One region of the Castellaniella denitrificans genome, then DNA from elsewhere that is predicted to be linked to it. Evidence: predicted binding sites of a transcription regulator. Region 1 holds the regulator's gene; each other region holds the start of a gene.
What was found. The regulator sigma-54, encoded in region 1, starts transcription at its own class of promoters, with help from an activator protein. The targets are predictions, from matches to a motif close to TGGCANGNAANCTGCTTT.

Region 1 (6,111 bases):
CCGTCCAGCTGTCCGTGCTCAGGATGTGCTGCTCGGCCTTCAGCGCCAGGTAGTGGTTGCGGTTCTGGCCGAAGGTGTAGCCCAGGTGCAGCGCCACGTCGCTGTCGCGGTAGCTGGAACCGTCCAGGCGGCCGTCCTGGGTGTAGCGGCCGTTCGGCACTTCGCGGTCGTGGTGGCGGTCGGCGCTGCCCGACAGGCGGTAGTCGAAATCGCCCACGGTGCCGGACACGGCGGCCCAGCCCTGCCAGCCGCGCGTGCCGGAATAGTAGCTGCCGCCCGTTTCCAGCTGGATGGGCCTGGGCGCGCCGCGCTTGGTGATGATGTTGACCACGCCGCCGATGGCCTTGGCGCCGTACAGCACCGAGGCCGGCCCGCGGATGACGTCGATGCGCTCGACGTTGGCCGGGTCCACCAGGATGGGCGTGCCATAGTCGCTGTGGTCGGTGATTTCCTGCCCGTCGACCAGGATGGTCACGCGGTGCGAGGATTCGCCCCGGATGCGCAGGCGCTTCATGCCCGGCGCGGACGCGTCGACGACCTCGACGCCGGGTACGTCGCGCACCAGCTCGGCGATGCTCTCGGGCGCCTGGCGCTCGATCTGCTCCCGGTCGACGACCGAGACCGAGGCGGGGTTGTTCATGACGGATGTTTCGGTGCGCGTGCCCGTCACGGTGATGGTGTCGAGCCAGGTGGCGTGCTGCGTGCCGGTTTCCTGGGCGAAGGCCGCGCCGGCCAGCGGCAGGCTGAATGCCAGCGCCAGCGCGCGCGCCCCGACGCGCAGCGCGGCGGATGCTTCTCCCCGGCCCATGATCGCATGGTTCATTTTTGGGTTCCCTGTGTGGATCAGTGACAGGACGGGCGGGACGCGATCATGGCTCGGGGAGGGACGAGGGAGCCGGGCGGCGTGGATTGCCCGGGCGCGAGCCACACTATAGGGAATCTAAACGCATTAATCAATGATTATGATAATTATTCTCATATGCGATTGTATGAAGAGAGAAGCCGAGGCCTGAGGGAAGTCGAGACCGGGACGATGGCGTGCGCACGGACCGGCCGGGAAGCCCGGCCGAGGGGCGTTACTGCCGCTGGCGGGCGTTTTCCAGGACGGCGAGCTGTTCGGCCGCGCGATGCAGCCGGGCGGCGCGGCCGGCGGACAGTTCGTCGCGGGTCAGCATCAGGTCGCCCACGCGCAGGGGTTCGTCGCGGGTCTGCCAGGCCCACAGCAGCACGTCCAGCGTGGCGCCGGACAACTGGTCGGCCAGTTGCTGGAAGGAGGCGGGATCGACGGGACGCAGGCGTGCGCGCGCCATGATCGCGCGCACGGCCAGCCAGGTCAGGTAGGCCAGCAGCAGGGAGCAGAGCGTGACCAGCGCGCCCCAGAAGTAGGGGTTGTAGCGCTGCAGCAAGGCGGTGGCTTCCGCCCCTACGATGCGGTTTCCGGCATAATCGATGCCGTTGCCGAAAGCCAGCAGCCGGTTCAGCGCGTCATACCAGATCAGGACGACCATCACGACCAGGGCGGCCGCGAGGATCCTGGACGTGGCGGTGAGCCTGAGCAGGATCCTGCGCAGCAAGGCGTGGTCCCGACGGCTGGAGGATTCATTTCGTTCCGGTTTCATGGCTTTATTTTAGATTGAACATGCGCGCGCAACCATCCCTGGAGCTGGGCCAGCATCAGCACCTGACGCTGACGCCGCAGCTGCGCCAGGCGCTGGCCCTGCTGCAATGCTCGTCCCAGGAGCTGGACCAGGAGATCGCCCAGGCGCTGGCCGACAATCCGCTGCTCGAGACCGTCGATCCGGAACCGGAATCGGCGGCCCAGGCCGAGCGGCTGGATCGCCTGTGGTCGCAGCCCGCGCGCGCCGCCCTGCCCGACGACCTGCCGGAACCGGGCCAGCCGCCCAGCCTGATCGATCACCTGCTGCAGCAGCTGCACGCGACCCGCGCCACGGAACGCGACTGCCTGCTGGTGGTCCGGCTGATGGGCGAACTGGACGAGCGCGGCTATCTGGAATTCGATCCCGAGGCGCTGGCCGACGGCCTGCCGCCGGGCCTGGAAGTCGAGGAAGAGGAATGGCGCACGGCGCTGCGCCTGCTGCAGTCCTTCGATCCCGCCGGGGTGGCCGCGCGCGACCTGTCCGAATGCCTGCGGCTGCAGTTGCGGGCGCGCGCCGACGAGTGGCCGGCGGACGTGCTGGCCTGCGCCCGCCGGCTGACGGAGCACCTGGAGGATCTGGGCGCGGGCCGCTGGGGGCGGTTGTGCGAGGCGCTGGGCTGCGACCGCGCGCTGCTGGACGCCGCCCACCGCGCCCTGCGGCGCCTGGACCCCAGGCCGGCGGGCGCCTGGCAGACCGATCCCGTCCACTACGTCGTGCCCGACGTGCTGTTCCATCGCGCGGCGGACGGCTGGCGGGTCAGCCTCAATCCCGCCGTCGAGCCCCGCGTGCGCCTGAATCCGGAGCTGGCGGACGGCCTGGCGGGCCAGGACCTGTCGCCCGACCTGCGGGACCGGGTGCGCCAGGCGCGCAGCCTGATCCACAACCTGGACCAGCGCCGGCAGACGATCCTGCGGGTGGCGGAATACATCGCGCGGCATCAGCGGGCGTTCCTGGAGTCCGGCGTTTCCGCCCTGCGCCCGCTCACCCTGCGGGAAGTCGCCCAGGCGCTGGATCTCCATGAATCGACGATTTCCCGCGCCACGCGCTTGAAGTACGCGCAGACGCCCTGGGGCGTGCACGAGCTGAAATTCTTCTTCGGCACGGTGGTGCAGACCCGCTCGGGCGAGGAAACCTCGGCGCTGGCCGTGCAGGCGCTGATGCGGACGATGCTGGAGTCGGAACCGGCCGGCAAGCCCCTGTCCGACATGCGGCTGGCGCAGATGCTGGCCGACCGGGACGTGGTGATCGCGCGGCGGACCGTGGCCAAGTACCGCGAGGCCATGGGCGTGCCGCCGGCCAGCGTGCGCAAGGCGCGCGGGCCGGCGGGAGCCTGAGGCCCGGAGCGCCCGGATCCGGTAAAACTCGGTATCATCCTGTTTTCACCCGCCCGTTTCCCCATGTGGAACCGCCCGTCCGCCGCCGATGCCCGTGCCGCCAGCCCGCTGCTCCAGTACTGGCAGGCCGAGGCCGTTCGTCTGCGGGAAGCGCACTGGGGACCGCTGGAAGACCGCGCCGCCTGCCAGGCCGCCCTGCGCCGGCCGGCCGATCTCCAGGACCGCATCCTGGCGCGGGCCGCGTGGCTGGCCGAACACGGCGAGCTGCATGACCGCCTGGTCCAGTGGGCCGTCGGCGCCCGCTGGGCGCTGGCGCTCCTGTGGCTGTGCGCCTGCCTGGCGGGCATCGGCACGGCCGCCGCCGTCCTGGGGCAGGGCCAGGTGAACCTGGCGCTGGCCCTGCTGGGGCTGCTGGGGCTGCATGCGCTCACCTTCCTGATCTGGCTGGCCGGCTGGCTGCCGGGGCTGCCCGACTCCACCACCCTGTCGCGCCTGTGGCTCTGGCTGACGCGGCGCCTGGTCCGGGGGCCGGACGGCGCCCTGGCGGCCCAGGCCTTCCTGTCGCTGCTGGGCCGGGCGCGGGCCTGGAAGACCGCGATCGGACTGATCAGCCACGGGGCCTGGACGGCCGCCTTTCTGGGGGCGGTGCCCACGCTGCTCCTGCTGCTGAGCGCGCGCCGCTACACTTTCCATTGGGAAACCACCCTGCTGTCGCCGGACGCCTTCGTCGGCGCGACCCGCGCGCTGGGCCATCTGCCCGGCCTGCTGGGCTTCCCGGCGCCGGACGATGCCCAGATCGCCGCCAGCCTGGGCCCGCAGCCGCTGGCCGCCGGCGTCCAGGCCGACTGGTCCCTGTGGCTGATCGGCTGCATCGTCGTCTGGGGGCTGTTGCCGCGGCTGCTGGCGCTGTTCGCCTGCGTCCTGCACCTGCGCCGCCGCCTGGCCCGGCTGACCGTCGATCCGGGCCTGCCGGGCTGGCTGGACCTGCGCGAGCGCCTGCTGCCCACCCATGCCAGCCTGGGCATCGACCGTCCCGCGCCGGCGGCGGGTGGCACGGCCGGTCCCGTCGCGCCGTCCGCCGCCGGCGGCGCCCATGCGGCGGTGCTGGCCTACGAACTGGGGCCCGACCTGGCCTGGCCTCCGGCCGGCCTGCCGGACGGCGTGGCGGACCTGGGCCGCTGCGACAGCCGGGAAGATCGCGCCCGCATCCGCGCGCTGCTGCGCGCGCCGCCCGCGCACCTGCTGTTCGTCTGCGACGCGCGCCTGACCCCGGACAGGGGCGCCGCCGCCTGGCTCGACGAGCTGCGCCGGTCCTGCCCCGACCTGCGCGCCCTGTGCCTCGGCGGCACACCGCAACGCTTGCGGGCCTGGCAGGACATCCTGTCGCAACAGGCCGTTTCCCGGATACCCAGCCTGGACGGCTGGCTCGAACACATCGGAAGCTTCCGCCATGACTGACGTCTCGAATCCCATCGACCTGGCGGTCGTCGGCCATACCAATACCGGCAAGACTTCGCTGCTGCGCACGCTGCTGCGCGACGAGTCCTTCGGCGAGGTCGCGGACCGCCCCGGCACCACCCGCCACGTCGAAAGCGCCCAGCTGCTGACCGAGACCGGCCAAGCCATCCTGGTGCTGCGCGACACGCCGGGCCTGGAGGACGCCATGGGCGTCCTGGACTACCTGGACCAGCTGTCCCCGCCCCAGGAAAGGCACGACGGCCCGGAACGCATCCGGCGGCTGCTCGACAGCCCGGAAGCCGCCGGCCGCTTCGAGCAGGAATGCCGGGTCCTCGCCACGGTGCTGGAGACCGACGCCGCCCTGTACGTCGTCGACACCCGCGATCCGGTCCTGCCCAAGCACCGCGACGAACTCATGCTGCTGGCCGCCTGCGGCCGCCCCATCCTGCCGGTGCTGAACTTCACCCGCACGCCGCTGTCGGACACGGCCGCCTGGCGCGACGCGCTGGCCCGCCTGGGGCTGCACGCCACGGTGGACTTCGATACCGTGGCGCCCGCGCTGGACGGCGAGGGCCAGCTGCTGGACCGCCTGGCCCTGATGCTGGACCATCACGCGGCCGCCCTGCAGACCCTGCGCGCGGACCTGGGCCAGCAGCGCCTGCGCCGGCTGCAGGACGCCACGCGCCTGATCGCCGAACTGCTGGTGGACGCCGCCGCCCTGCGGCTGCCCTGTTCCCAGGACCCGACCGACATGGCCGCCATCACCCTGGGGCTGCGCAAGCGCACCCGCGACCGGGAACAGGATTGCGTGCACGCCCTGCTGAAGCGCTACCGTTTCAGCAAGTCCACCTTTCCCCACCACCCCTTGCCGCTGGAAGGCGAACGCTGGGGCATGGATCTGTTCAACCCCCAGGCTCTGCGCACCTTCGGCATCCAGGTCGGCAAGGGCCTGGCCACCGGCGCCATGGCGGGAGCCACCATCGACGTGCTGACCGGGGGCCTGAGCCTGGGGGCCGCCGCGCTGCTGGGAGCCGCCATCGGCGGCGCCTGGCAGGGCGCCAGCCAATGGGGCAAGCGCCTGGTGGGCCGGCTGGCGGGCAATACGGAAATGACGGTGGACGATCCGGTGCTGCACCTGCTGGGGTTGCGCCAGCTTGCCCTGGTGCGTGCGCTGGAGTGCCGGGGGCATGCCGCCATGCGGCCCATCGATGGCGACCTGCTGGCGCGCATGGCGCCGCCCGTCCCGGAGGCGCCGGCGGATGGAGATGCGGAAGCGGATGCGGCGGACGCGCCCGGGGATCCGGCGCCGGCGCCCGAAACCCCGCCCGAGCCCCTGCGCCGCCTGCCACCCGACGTGCAGCGCATGCTGGACGAGGCCCGCGGCCATCCGGGCTGGTCCTCGATCGGCGAGGATCCCGTGCCCGACGCCCGGCGCGAGGCGCTGGTCGGCGCCATGGCCCAGGCGCTGTTCGCCGCCCTGTAGCCGCGATTCCGGCAGTTGCTTCCGGCGCGCCGCGTGCGATGCGCGCGCCGGCGCGCCGTGGCCGCCCCGGGCTACCAGCTGCCGGACGCGCCGCCTCCACCGCCTCGGCCGCCGCCCCCGCCGCCCGAGGAGCCGCCGCCGAATCCTCCTCCGCCGCCGAAGCCGCCTCCGCCACCGA
Region 2 (6,111 bases), on a different contig from region 1:
TTCAATAAGTTGTCGCGTATCGTGGCCTAACCCGCGGTGCAACCCTACGGAACCCACACATGACCCAAGGAACTGGCAAGGCCCCCGCGGCCGCCAAAAAAACGACTGCCAAGAAAACCAAGGCGGCGGGCGTCGCGCCCGAAGCCGAGGTGAAGTCGGCCAGGGCGGCTGCGGTGCCGGAAGCCGCCGCGGCGAAAAAGCCCGCCCGCAAGGCGGCCGTCGAAAAACCGGCTGAAAAGCCGGCGGCCGCCAAGAAGGCCGCCGCGGACAAGCCGCGCGCCGCCAAGGCCGTGCCCTCCGGGCGCAAGCCCGGCCGCCCGGCCAAGAACGCCGGCAACGATGGCGGCGACTACGTGGACGACGACGTCGAGGACGGCGAGGTCATCCCCGACCTCAAGCCCCTGCCCAAGCGCGGCGGCAAGCGCGCCAAGGGCGAAAAGGACAGTCCGTCGCGCAGCCAGATGACGCCCGAGGAACAGGAAGCCCGGCGCAACCGCCTGAAGATCCTGATCAAGCTCGGCAAGGACCGCGGCTACCTGACCTACGGCGAGATCAACGACCACCTGCCCGACGACCTGGTCGACGCCGAGGCCATCGACGGCATCATCAGCACCTTCAGCGACATGGGGATCTCGGTCTACGACCAGGCCCCGGACGCCGAAACCCTGCTGATGAGCGACAACGTGCCCACGGCCGCCAGCGACGACGACGTCGAGGACGAGGCCGAGGCCGCCCTGACCACCGTGGATTCGGACTTCGGCCGCACCACCGACCCGGTGCGCATGTACATGCGCGAGATGGGCACGGTCGAGCTCCTCACCCGCGAAGGCGAAATCGAGATCGCCAAGCGCATCGAGGACGGCCTGAAGCACATGGTCATGGCCATCGCGGCCTGCCCGACCACGGTCAACGAGATCCTGGAACACGTGCGCCGCGTGCGCGAGGGTTCCGCACAGATCGACGAGGTCGTGGACGGCCTGATCGACGAGGAAGGCGAGGACTACGCCGGTTCGGGCGTGGCTTCGGACGAGGACGACGGCCCGGCCGGCGGCATGAGCAGCAAGCAGCTGGAATACCTGCGCACCAAGGCCCTCAAGATCTTCGACGAGGTCGAGACCTGGTTCGACAAGATGCGCGTGGCCTTCGAGACCGAGGGCTACCGTTCCACCGCCTACGTCCAGGCGCGCGAGGCCATCCACGCCCAGCTGATGGGCGTGCGCTTCACCGCCAAGATGGTCGAGCGCCTGGCCGACGCCCTGCGCGCCCAGGTCGCGGAAGTCCGCGCCCAGGAACGCGCCGCCATGGCGATCTGCGTGACCCGCGCCGGCATGCCGCGCAACCACTTCATCAAGGCCTTCCCCGGCAACGAGACCAATCTCGGCTGGGTGGACGAGGAAGTCGCGGCCGGCCACGGCTATTCCGAGACGCTGGCGCGCCACGCCCCGGCGATCCAGGAAGTCCAGCAGAAGCTGATCGAGCTGCAGCGCAACGTGGTGCTGCCCCTGAAGGACCTGAAGGACGTCAACAAGCGCATGGCCACCGGCGAGGCCAAGGCCCGCAAGGCCAAGCGCGAGATGACCGAGGCCAACCTGCGCCTGGTGATTTCCATCGCCAAGAAATACACCAATCGCGGCCTGCAGTTCCTGGACCTGATCCAGGAAGGCAACATCGGCCTGATGAAGGCCGTGGACAAGTTCGAGTACCGGCGCGGCTACAAGTTCTCCACCTACGCCACGTGGTGGATCCGCCAGGCCATCACCCGTTCGATCGCCGACCAGGCGCGCACCATCCGCATCCCGGTGCACATGATCGAGACGATCAACAAGATGAACCGGATCAACCGCCAGATCCTGCAGGAAACCGGCGCCGAGCCGGATCCCGCCACGCTGGCGCAGAAGATGGACATGCCGGAAGACAAGGTCCGCAAGATCCTGAAGATCGCCAAGGAACCGATCTCGATGGAAACCCCCATCGGCGACGACGACGATTCCCACCTGGGCGACTTCATCGAGGACACCGGCACCGTCTCGCCTTCGGATTCGGCGCTGCATGGCTCCATGCGCGACGTGGTCAAGGAAGTCCTGGATTCGCTCACCCCGCGCGAGGCCAAGGTCCTGCGCATGCGTTTCGGCATCGAGATGAGCACCGACCAGACGCTGGAGGAAGTCGGCAAGCAGTTCGACGTGACCCGCGAGCGCATCCGCCAGATCGAGGCCAAGGCCCTGCGCAAGCTGCGCCACCCCAGCCGCGCGGACAAGCTGAAGTCCTTCCTCGAAGGGCAGTGATCCGGGTTTTTCGCATCGATGCCGTATGAACGGGGCCGCCTTCGGGCGGCCCCGTTCCGTTCCCGCTGCCGCTGGTACCGTTATTGCAGTTTGCGGTAGAGCGTGCTGCGGTGGATGCCCAGGCGGCGCGCGGCGCGGCTGACGTTGCCCTGGCAGGCGCGCAGGGCCTGCTCGATGGCCCGCCGTTCCAGCGCGCGCAGATCGGCGCCGGGATCGGCATCGCCGTCCGTCGGGAGCGCCGGGGCCGTGCTCCAGGCCGCCGGGGCGGGGACGCCCGGCTCGTGGCCGGGCGCCGCGTCGGGGGCGGGACCCGGCGCCGCGATGTCCCCGGGCAGGCCGCCGGCCGCGATGGGCGCGGGCCCCGGATGCTGGCAGCGCAGCCGGCGCAGCACGCTGAACAGTTCCCGGTAGTTGCCCGGCCAGTCGTGGCGGGCCAGCGCGGCCAGCGCGTCGCCGGCCAGGTGGCCCCCCAGCGTCCGGTAGGCGTCGCCGATGAAGGCCGCCAGGTCGGGCCGTTCGCGCAGCGGCGGCAGGTGCAGCGGCATGTCCTGCAGCCGGTAGTACAGGTCGGCGCGGAACCGCCCCTGGGCCACCAGGGCCTTCAGGTCCTGGTGGCTGGCGCTGACCAGGCCGAATTCCAGGGGTACGCGCTTGTCCGAGCCCAGGGGCTGGACCTCGCGTTCCTGCAGGACCCGCAGCAGCCGGGTCTGCAGCGCCAGCGGCATGTCGCCGATCTCGTCCAGGAACAGCACGCCGCCCTGCGCCTGCCGCAGCAGGCCGCGCGCGCCTTCGCGCCGCGCGCCGGTGAAGGCGCCCGGTTCGTAGCCGAAGAGTTCGGATTCGACCAGGTGCTCGGGCAGGGCGGCGCAGTTGATGGCGACGAAGGGGCCGGCGCGCCAGGCGCTGCGGGCGTGGATGTGGCGCGACAGGACTTCCTTGCCCGTGCCGGTCTCGCCGCACAGCAGCACGGCCAGGCCCGCGTCCAGGGCGCGCACGGCCTGGTCCAGCAGAGGGCTGCTGACGGCGTCGGGTTCGGGCAGGAGGCGGGCCGCCGGGCGGGCGGCGGCCGGGACCGCGGGCCGCGGAGCCGGCGGGATGGTCGCGGGGCGCGCCGGCGCGTGCGGCGGCGCGATCAGGCGGCCGGTCAGGGGCTGGCCGTCGTGGCGGTGCAGCGGCGCGTCCCGGGTGTGCAGCGGTCCGTCGATCCATTGCGCGCAGGGCGTGCCGATGAGGCGTCCCCAGTCGGCGTCCAGCGCCCGCAGGGCCGCCTCGTTGGCGCCGGCGATGCGGGCGTCGTCGTCCAGCAGCAGCAGGGCGTGGCCGTCGTCCTCCGGCCCCCGGCCGAGGCGGAAGTCCAGCCGGCGCAGCGGGCTTTCGCCCAGGATCTGGTCGGCGATGCCCCGCGCCATGCGCTGCACCAGGGCCAGCATGGTGGCGTGCCTGTCGTCGGCCGGGCCGGACAGGTCGAGGATGCCGAGGATCTCGCCCGTGGCCGAGAAGATGGGTGCGGCATGGCAGCTGAGGATGCTGTTGCAGGCCAGGAAATGCTCCGCGCCGTGGATGCGCACGGCGCGGCCGTCGTGCAGGGCGGTGCCGATGGCGTTGGTGCCGCGCAGGGGCTCGGCCCAGCTGACGCCGGGCTGCAGCGCCACGCGGCGCGCCTTGTCCTGGAAGCTGCGGCTGCCGCGTTCGTGCAGGATCAGGCCGCTGGGGTCGGCCAGCAGCACGACGCTGTGCGCCGAGTCCGCCAGCGCGCCCAGCGCGCCGAGGCTGGGTTCGGCCAGGCGCAGCAGGTGCCGGTGGGCCTCGCGGCGGATGTCCAGGTCCGCGCGGGGCAGGGGATTGGGGTCGGCCAGCAGGGCGGGATCCAGGTCGGCGCAGCGCGCCCAGGACTGGTGGATGCGCGTCGCCGCCTGCGGGCGGGCGCCCGGCGCCAGGTGGATCGTGGGCGGTGCCTGCATGGAAGTCCTCCGTCCGGGGGTGTCGCGGACGCTGTCGCGGTCCGCGGCGAAGACTGTCGCCGCTTGCGGCGCGGATTGTCGCAAAATGCGACAAGTCCCTGTTTTGAAAGACGATTCGGGTCCAGTATGCCACCACCGCCCGGTCTTTGAAAGCGCCGCCCGGGCGAACCGCGCGAGGCCCGCCGGGACCGCGCGCGGACGCCGCGTCCCGGCGCTCCTGGGGGCCGGAACGCATGCCTTCGGCGCGAGCTGGCATGCTCCTTGCTTGGATGGAAGGGAGCCCCGCCGCGCGCCGCGGCGGCGCGTCCGGCGCCTCGCCCGCGCGGGGGCCGGCCCATTTCACCAAGGAGACAGACATGGACATGACCGACCTGAAGCACTTTGGCATCGATATCGGCTTTCCCTACAAGAAGCACTACGAAAACTACATCGGCGGGCGCTGGGTGGCGCCGGCCGGCGGGCGGTATTTCGACAACCTGTCGCCGATCACCGGGCAGGTGTTCTGCAAGGTCCCGCGCTCGGATGCAGCCGATGTCGAGGCCGCGCTGGACGCCGCCCACGCCGCGCGCAAGGCCTGGGGCGAGACTTCGGTGGCGGAACGCTCCGGCGTGCTGCTGCGCATCGCCGACCGCATGGAACAGAACCTGCGCCTGCTGGCGGTGGCCGAGACCATCGACAACGGCAAGCCGCTGCGCGAGACCATGGCGGCGGACCTGCCGCTGGCCGTCGACCACCTGCGCTATTTCGCCGGCTGCATCCGCGCCCAGGAAGGCGGGATTTCGGAAATCGACAAGACCACGGTGGCCTACCATTTCCACGAGCCCATGGGCGTGGTGGGGCAGATCATCCCCTGGAACTTCCCCCTGCTGATGGCCGCCTGGAAGCTCGGTCCGGCCCTGGCGGCGGGCAACTGCGTGGTGCTCAAGCCCGCCGAGCAGACGCCGGCCTCGATCCTGGTGCTGATGGAACTGATCGGCGACCTGTTGCCGCCCGGCGTGCTCAACATCGTCAACGGCTTCGGCAAGGAGGCCGGGGCGGCGCTGGCCTCCAGCAAGCGCATCGCCAAGATCGCCTTCACCGGCTCGACGCCGACCGGCAGGCACATCCTGCACGCGGCCGCCGACAACCTGATCCCCAGCACGGTGGAACTGGGCGGCAAGAGCCCCAACATCTTCTTCGCCAACGTGATGGACCAGGACGACGCCTTCTTCGACAAGGCCCTGGAAGGCCTGAGCATGTTCGCTCTGAACCAGGGCGAGGTCTGCACCTGCCCCTCGCGCATCCTGGTCCAGGAATCCATCTACGAGCGTTTCATCGAGCGCGCCATCCAGCGGGTCGAGTCCATGAAGACCGGCCACCCCCTGGACGCCTCCACCATGCTGGGCGCCCAGGTGTCCAAGGCGCAGATGGACAAGATCCTGGGCTACATCGACATCGGCCGCGAGGAAGGCGCCCGCTGCCTGACGGGCGGCGCGCGCAACGTGCCCGGCGCCGGCCTGGACCAGGGCTTCTACGTCAAGCCCACGCTGCTGTTCGGCGAGAACGACATGCGCGTCTTCCAGGAAGAAATCTTCGGCCCCGTGGCCTCGGTCATGACCTTCCGGGACGAGGACGAGGCCGTCGCCATCGCCAACGACACTTACTACGGCCTGGGGGCCGGGGTGTGGACGCGCGACGGCTCGCAGGCCTACCGGGTCGGGCGGCAGATCCAGGCCGGGCGGGTCTGGACCAACTGCTACCACCTGTACCCGGCGCATGCGGCCTTCGGCGGCTACAAGCAGTCCGGCATCGGCCGCGAGAACCACAAGATGGCGCTGAACGCCTACCAGCAGACCAAGTGCCTGCTGGTCAGCTACAGCCCGGAC
Region 3 (6,111 bases), on a different contig from region 1:
CCGCGCGTTCAGCAGCGACTCGACCTGCTGCTTGGCCTGGTTGATCTGCGCGCCGCGCGTGCGCTTTTCCTCGCCCTGCAGGGCCGCGAGGCCCTTGAGCAGCGCGGTCAGCGACCCCTGCTTGCCGAGGAAGGCGGCTTTTTCATTTTCCAGCGTGGCGGCGTCCCGGGCCTGGGCGAAGCGGCCGCGGGCCTGGGCGATCAGTTCGTCGAGCGATGAGTCCATGGTGCATTCCAAAACGCAAACGGAGCCCGATGGAGCTCCGTTTGCGATGATACAGAATCGAAAACGAAACTGTGTCGGTCAGGCGGCCAGCGCGGATTTCGCCTGGGCCACGACGGCGGCGAAGCCCGCCTTGTCGTGCACGGCCATGTCGGCGAGGACCTTGCGGTCGAGTTCGATCGAGGCCTTCTTCAGGCCGGCGATGAAGACGCTGTAGGTCACGCCCAGTTCGCGGCAGCCCGCGTTGATGCGGGTGATCCACAGGGCGCGGAAGGTGCGCTTCTTGTTGCGGCGGTCGCGGTAGGCGTACTGGCCGGCGCGCATGACCGCCTGCTTGGCGATCCGGAATACGTTGCCGCGGCGGCCGCGGTAACCCTTGGCGGCCTTGATGACTTTTTTATGGCGTGCACGAGCGGTGACGCCGCGTTTGACGCGAGGCATGTGTAATCTCCGATCAGGCGAAAGGCAGCATCGCCTTCACGGAGGCGACGTTCGTTTCATGGACGGCAGCCGAACCGCGCAGCTGGCGTTTGTTCTTCGTGGTCTTCTTGGTCAGGATGTGACGCTTGAAAGCCTGGCCGCGCTTGATGGAACCACTGCCGCGCACCTTGAAGCGCTTGGAAGCGCCTTTTTTGCTCTTCATCTTGGGCATGACGATACTCTGTTGGCTTGGCAAACCCAGGTGACCCGGGATCCGGGCGCTTGTCAGACCTGGCATTCGCAATCGTTCGGACCCGGCATGCGCAACCTGCATGCGCGAATCCCGCTTTCCCCGCCCTTCGGCCCCGGCATCCCCGCAAAACCCGCGGCGCATCCGGACCAAAAGACAAATCCCCCGGGATGAAGCAAACCCGAAGGGAATTGGGAAAAGCCCTTGATTATAGGGTGATTTGCCCGGATTTGTCTATTCTTCGTCTTGCTCAAGCGCCTGGACACGGGCTTCCAGGGATTCGATGCGCTCCAGCGCGCGGGCCAGCAGGTCGGCCTGGATGTCGAATTCTTCCCGGGTGACCAGGTCCATGCGGGAGAAAGCCTGGGTCATGAAGGCCTTCATGTTGCGCTCGATGTCGGCGGCCGGGGTCTTGGCCAGGAACTCGGACATGTTCTTCTGGAAGTCGTCGAACAATTGATTGGGGGCGATCATCGCGGCCTCCTGGGATGGGGAAAGGGAAAACTGGCATTCTACCGCCCTGCCATGGATCACGGCCCACGCCATGGCTCGCAAGCCGCTCCGATTCGCCAGGTTCATTCATCGGGACGGTACTGGATCGCCTGGGCCATGTGCCCGGCCTCGATCCGGTCGTCGCCGTCCAGGTCGGCCAGGGTCCGCGCCACGCGCAGGGCCCGCCGCGTGGCGCGCGCCGACCAGCCCCAGGCCGCCGCGGCGCGCATCAGCAGCGCCCGGCCCTCGGCGTCCGGATCGCCATGGCGGTCCAGGGCCGCGCCGTCCAGTTCGGCGTTCAGGCAGCCCTGGCGCGCCAGTTGCAGGCGACGCGCGGCCAGCACCCTTTCCCGGACCAGGGCCGAAGGCTCGCCCGGCGGCGCGTCCAGCCACGAGGCTTCCACGCCCAGGCTGACGTGCAGGTCGATCCGGTCCAGCAGCGGCCCCGAGATCCGTGCCCGGTAGCGCGCGACGGTTCCCCGGGAACAGCGGCATTCCCGCCGGGGATGGGGATGCCCGTGCCAGCCGCACGGACAGGGATTCATGGCCGCCACGAGCTGGAAACGGGCGGGAAAGGAACAGCTGCCGGCCGCCCGGGCGACCGTGACGCAGCCGGTTTCCAGGGGCTCGCGCAGGGCTTCGAGGGCCTGGCGGCCGAATTCCGGCAATTCGTCCAGGAACAGCACGCCATGATGGGCCAGGCTGATTTCCCCGGGCCGGGGACGGGCGCCCCCGCCCACCAGCGCCGGCATGGAGGCCCCATGATGCGGCGCCCTGAACGGTGGCACCCGGGACAGGGACGGCCGGGACCGGGCCAGCCCATGCACGGCGGCGACTTCCAGAGCCTGCTCCGGGCTCAGGAGCGGCAGCAGGCCGGGCAGGCGCCGGGCCAGCATGCTCTTGCCCACGCCCGGGCAGCCGCGCAGCAGCAGGCCGTGTCCGCCGGCTGCCGCCAGTTCCAGGGCGCGCCGCGCCGCCGCCTGTCCCCGGACGTCGGACAGGCACGGAGCCGTGTCCTCGTCCTCCGGGCCATCGCACGCTGGCACGGCGGCGGGCAGTTCCGCCCGGCCGGCGAAATGGGCCACGACCTCGTCCAGCCCGCCAGCGGCCAGCACCCGCAATCCCGGCACCCGGGCGGCCACCCCGGCCGCCGCCGGAGCCATGATCAGCACGGCCCGCGGATCGGCGCGGGCGACCGAAAGCGCGATGGCCAGCGCGGCATCCGCCGGCACGATGCTGCCGGTCAGGGACAGCTCGCCCGCCAGCACGTAATGCCGCACGTCGGGCACCTGCCCCCGGGCATCGGCAACCTGCCCGGAAGCCAGCAGGACGCCCAGCGCGATCGGCAGGTCGAAACGGCCGGAATCCTTGGGCAGGTCGGCGGGCGCCAGGTTGGCGGTGATGCGCCCGGCCGGGAACTCGAAACCACCGCTGAGCAGCGCCGAGCGCACCCGCTCGCGGCTCTCGCGCACGCCCGCGCCCGGCAATCCGACGATGGAAAAAGAAGGCAGGCCGCTGCCCACGTGGACCTCGACCTGCACAGGCCAGACCCGCAGCCCGAACAGGGCCCGGCTGGATAGAACGGCAAGCGACATCGGCTCCTCCCGCGTCATTCCCCGTTCCACTATAGGGGCGGAGGGGGGATCGCGGGCGGCACGCGGGACGGATTTGTCCCGCCCCGCCGGGCTGACGCCCGGCGGGAGCCGGCGTTCCTTACTTGGAACCGCCGTTCGAGTTGCCGACGGCGCCCTGGATGGCGGCATCGGCCTTGGCGGCGCCTTCCTTCACGGATTCACGGGCGTTGTTGGCGGCATCGCCGGCCTTGTCGGCCAGTTCGCCGGCCTTGTCGGACACGGCCTGGCCGACTTCGGAGGCCTTGTCCTTGGCGGCTTCGGCCGATTCCTTGATCTTGTCCTGCATGGACTGCTGGTCGGCCGGGGCGCTCTGCTGTTCTTGCGGGGCGGGCGTGACGGGAGGCACGGGAGCCGGGGTCGGCGCCGTCGAAGGCGCGGGAGCCGCCGGAGGCGGCGCCGAGGCGTCATCGCTCTTGGAGCAAGCGGCCAGCAGGCTCAGCGATGCGGCCATGGCGGCCAAGGTCAGCGTTTTACGCGTCATGTTCATGATCTTCCCTATGCAAAATTCCGCTGTGTGAAATGCGGATCATCTTAGAAGACCGGTCTGTTACAACCGGCTTGGTTACAATTCTAGCGACCCTGGATCACGGGTAAACCCTGACATGTAATGACTGATGTCCGGGCCAGGGTCCCCGCCATGCCCCCTGACCCGCCCCGCCCGCAGGAGGAAGCCGTCCGGATCGACCCGCCCGGGCTCGCCGCACGGTCAACAACTGGACACAAAACCATGGGGCTCCAGGGGCCGGACCGCCGGATCGCTGCTTGAGCCTTCAACGGATCTTCGACGGATCGCCCCTCGGGCGCGCCGCCCACGGCCGCCGCACCGTTCCGGGGCGGGTCCGCACCGGCGCGGTGCGACCCGGTGCCGCCGGACCGTCTCCCCCGCCCCGCCGCCGTGCGCCCCGGCATGCGGCACAGTTGGCACGCCTCTTGCTTGAATCCTCCGTGCAAGCACACTGCAAAGGAGCATTCATGAAACTCGTCACCGCACTCATCAAGCCGTTCAAACTCGAGGAAGCCCATGCCGCGCTGGAAGCGGCCGGCATCCAGGGCATGACGGTCACGGAAGCCAAGGGATTCGGCCGGCAGAAGGGTCACACCGAGCTCTACCGGGGGGCGGAATACCAGGTCGATTTCCTGCCCAAGCTGCAGATCCAGGTCGCCGTCCCGGATGCCCAGGTGGAAATGACGGTGGAATGCCTGTGCCAGGCGGCCCGCACCGGCAAGATCGGCGACGGCAAGATCTTCGTCACGCCCCTGGAGCACGTGGTGCGCATCCGCACCGGCGAGACCGGCGAAGCCGCCCTCTGACCCCTACTGGAAAAGGAGTTCCCCATGGACAAGAGCGATCTGGTCTGGACCATGACCTCGACCCTGCTGGTCTGGCTGATGTGCGTGCCGGGCCTGGCGCTGTTCTACGGCGGCCTGGCGCGCAAGCGCCACGCGCTGTCCGTCATGACCCAGACGCTGGGCGTCTGCGCGCTGGCCACGGTGCTGTGGTTCGCCTACGGCTATTCTCTGGTGTTCACCGAGGGCTTCGGCGGCCTGGGCGGGTGGACGCGCCTGGGGCTGTCCGGCCTGTACCGCGCGGGGGACGCCGCGCCCCTGCCCCTGCTCGGCACGATCCCGGAACTGCTGTTCGCCCTGTTCCAGGCGACGTTCGCCGCCATCACCTGCGGACTGATCACCGGCAGCATGGCCGAGCGCACCCGCTTCGGCGCGGCGCTGGCCTTCGCCGGCCTGTGGTTCACGCTGGGCTACATGCCGATCGCGCACATGGTCTGGGCCGGGGACGGCTGGCTGCACCTGCGCGGCGCCCTGGACTTCGCCGGCGGCACCGTGGTCCACATCAGCGCGGGCGCGGCCGGCCTGGTGGGCGCGCGCTGGGTCGGCCCCCGGCTGGGATACGGCCGGGAAGCCATGCTGCCCCACAGCCTGCCGCTGAACCTGACCGGCGCCGCGCTGCTGTGGGTGGGCTGGTTCGGCTTCAACGGCGGATCGGCGCTGGCCGCCAACGAACAGGCCGTCCTGGCCGTGGCCAACACCTTGCTGGCCGCCGCCTGCGGCGTGCTGGCCTGGGCGCTGGCGGAGCGGGTCCTGAAGGGCCGGGCCTCGCTGCTGGGCGCGGCCTCCGGCGCCATCGCCGGGCTGGTGGGCATCACCCCGGCCGCCGGCCTGGTCGCGCCGGGCGCGGCGCTCGCCATCGGCGCGCTGGCCTCCTGGGCCGCGCTCTGGGGCGTGAGCGGCCTGAAGCGCCGGCTGGGCATCGACGACGCCTTCGACGTGTTCGGCATCCATGCCGTGGGCGGCATCGTGGGCGCCATCCTGACGGGCGTCTTCTATTCGGCCGATCTCGGCGGCCCCGGACCGGCGGGCCTGGGTGCGCTGCTGCGCCAGGTCTGGCTGCAAGCCGAGGCCGTCCTGGTCAGCCTGATCTGGGCGGCGGCCAGCGCCGCGATCTGCGCCCTGGTGGTGGACCGCCTGATCGGACTGCGGGCCGCGCCCGACGATGAACGCCAGGGCCTGGACGCCGCGGAGCACGGCGAAACGGCCTATCCGGACTGAGGCTCGGCGCGCACGTGGGCCGGGCCCCGCATCCCGGCCTCGTAGACCAGGCACTGGTTGCGGCCATGCTCCTTGGCGGCATACATGGCCAGGTCGGCGGCCCGCAGCAATTCGCTCGCGCTGTCGCCGTCGCGCGGATAGAAGGCCACCCCCATGCTGGCGGAAATCCGCGCGACGCTGTCGCCCAAGGCGTAGGGCTGGGCCAGGGATTCCAGCACCTTGCCGCACAAGGGAAGGACGTCGTCCGGGTTCCGGATGTCCCGGACGATGAGCGTGAATTCATCGCCGCCCAGGCGCGCCACCATGTCCGAGCTGCGCACGCACTCGCCCAGCCGTCGGGCCACCAGGCGCAGCAGTTGGTCGCCCGCGTCGTGGCCCAGGGTGTCGTTGACCTCCTTGAACAGGTCCAGGTCCAGGAACGCTAGGGCGAACGGCAGCCCGCCCTGCCTGGAATGCTCGATGCTGCGCCGCAGGTTCTCCTGGAACATCTGGCGGTTGGGCAGCTGGGTCAGGTGGTCGTAGTGCGCC

Region 2: the regulator sigma-54 is predicted to act here: its motif matches at 4,497-4,514, upstream of exaC (acetaldehyde dehydrogenase ExaC).
Region 3: the regulator sigma-54 is predicted to act here: its motif matches at 3,938-3,955, upstream of ACFO27_RS13560 (P-II family nitrogen regulator).

The regions. Positions count from the first base shown of each region.
Region 1 is NZ_JBHSEZ010000001.1:1,041,390-1,047,500, reverse strand. Features, by position in the region: gene ACFO27_RS04890 (TonB-dependent receptor plug domain-containing protein) at 1-823, opposite strand, end outside; gene ACFO27_RS04885 (hypothetical protein) at 1,077-1,619, opposite strand; gene rpoN (RNA polymerase factor sigma-54) at 1,640-2,992, shown strand; gene ACFO27_RS04875 (DUF2868 domain-containing protein) at 3,056-4,450, shown strand; gene ACFO27_RS04870 (GTPase/DUF3482 domain-containing protein) at 4,443-5,933, shown strand; gene ACFO27_RS04865 (TPM domain-containing protein) at 6,005-6,111, opposite strand, start outside.
Region 2 is NZ_JBHSEZ010000028.1:155,669-161,779, forward strand. Features, by position in the region: gene rpoD (RNA polymerase sigma factor RpoD) at 60-2,285, shown strand; gene ACFO27_RS12835 (sigma-54-dependent Fis family transcriptional regulator) at 2,366-4,246, opposite strand; gene exaC (acetaldehyde dehydrogenase ExaC) at 4,603-6,111, shown strand, end outside.
Region 3 is NZ_JBHSEZ010000028.1:307,870-313,980, reverse strand. Features, by position in the region: gene pheS (phenylalanine--tRNA ligase subunit alpha) at 1-225, opposite strand, end outside; gene rplT (50S ribosomal protein L20) at 304-663, opposite strand; gene rpmI (50S ribosomal protein L35) at 677-874, opposite strand; gene ACFO27_RS13575 (accessory factor UbiK family protein) at 1,127-1,366, opposite strand; gene ACFO27_RS13570 (YifB family Mg chelatase-like AAA ATPase) at 1,468-2,979, opposite strand; gene ACFO27_RS13565 (hypothetical protein) at 3,098-3,499, opposite strand; gene ACFO27_RS13560 (P-II family nitrogen regulator) at 3,991-4,329, shown strand; gene ACFO27_RS13555 (ammonium transporter) at 4,354-5,583, shown strand; gene ACFO27_RS13550 (diguanylate cyclase domain-containing protein) at 5,571-6,111, opposite strand, start outside.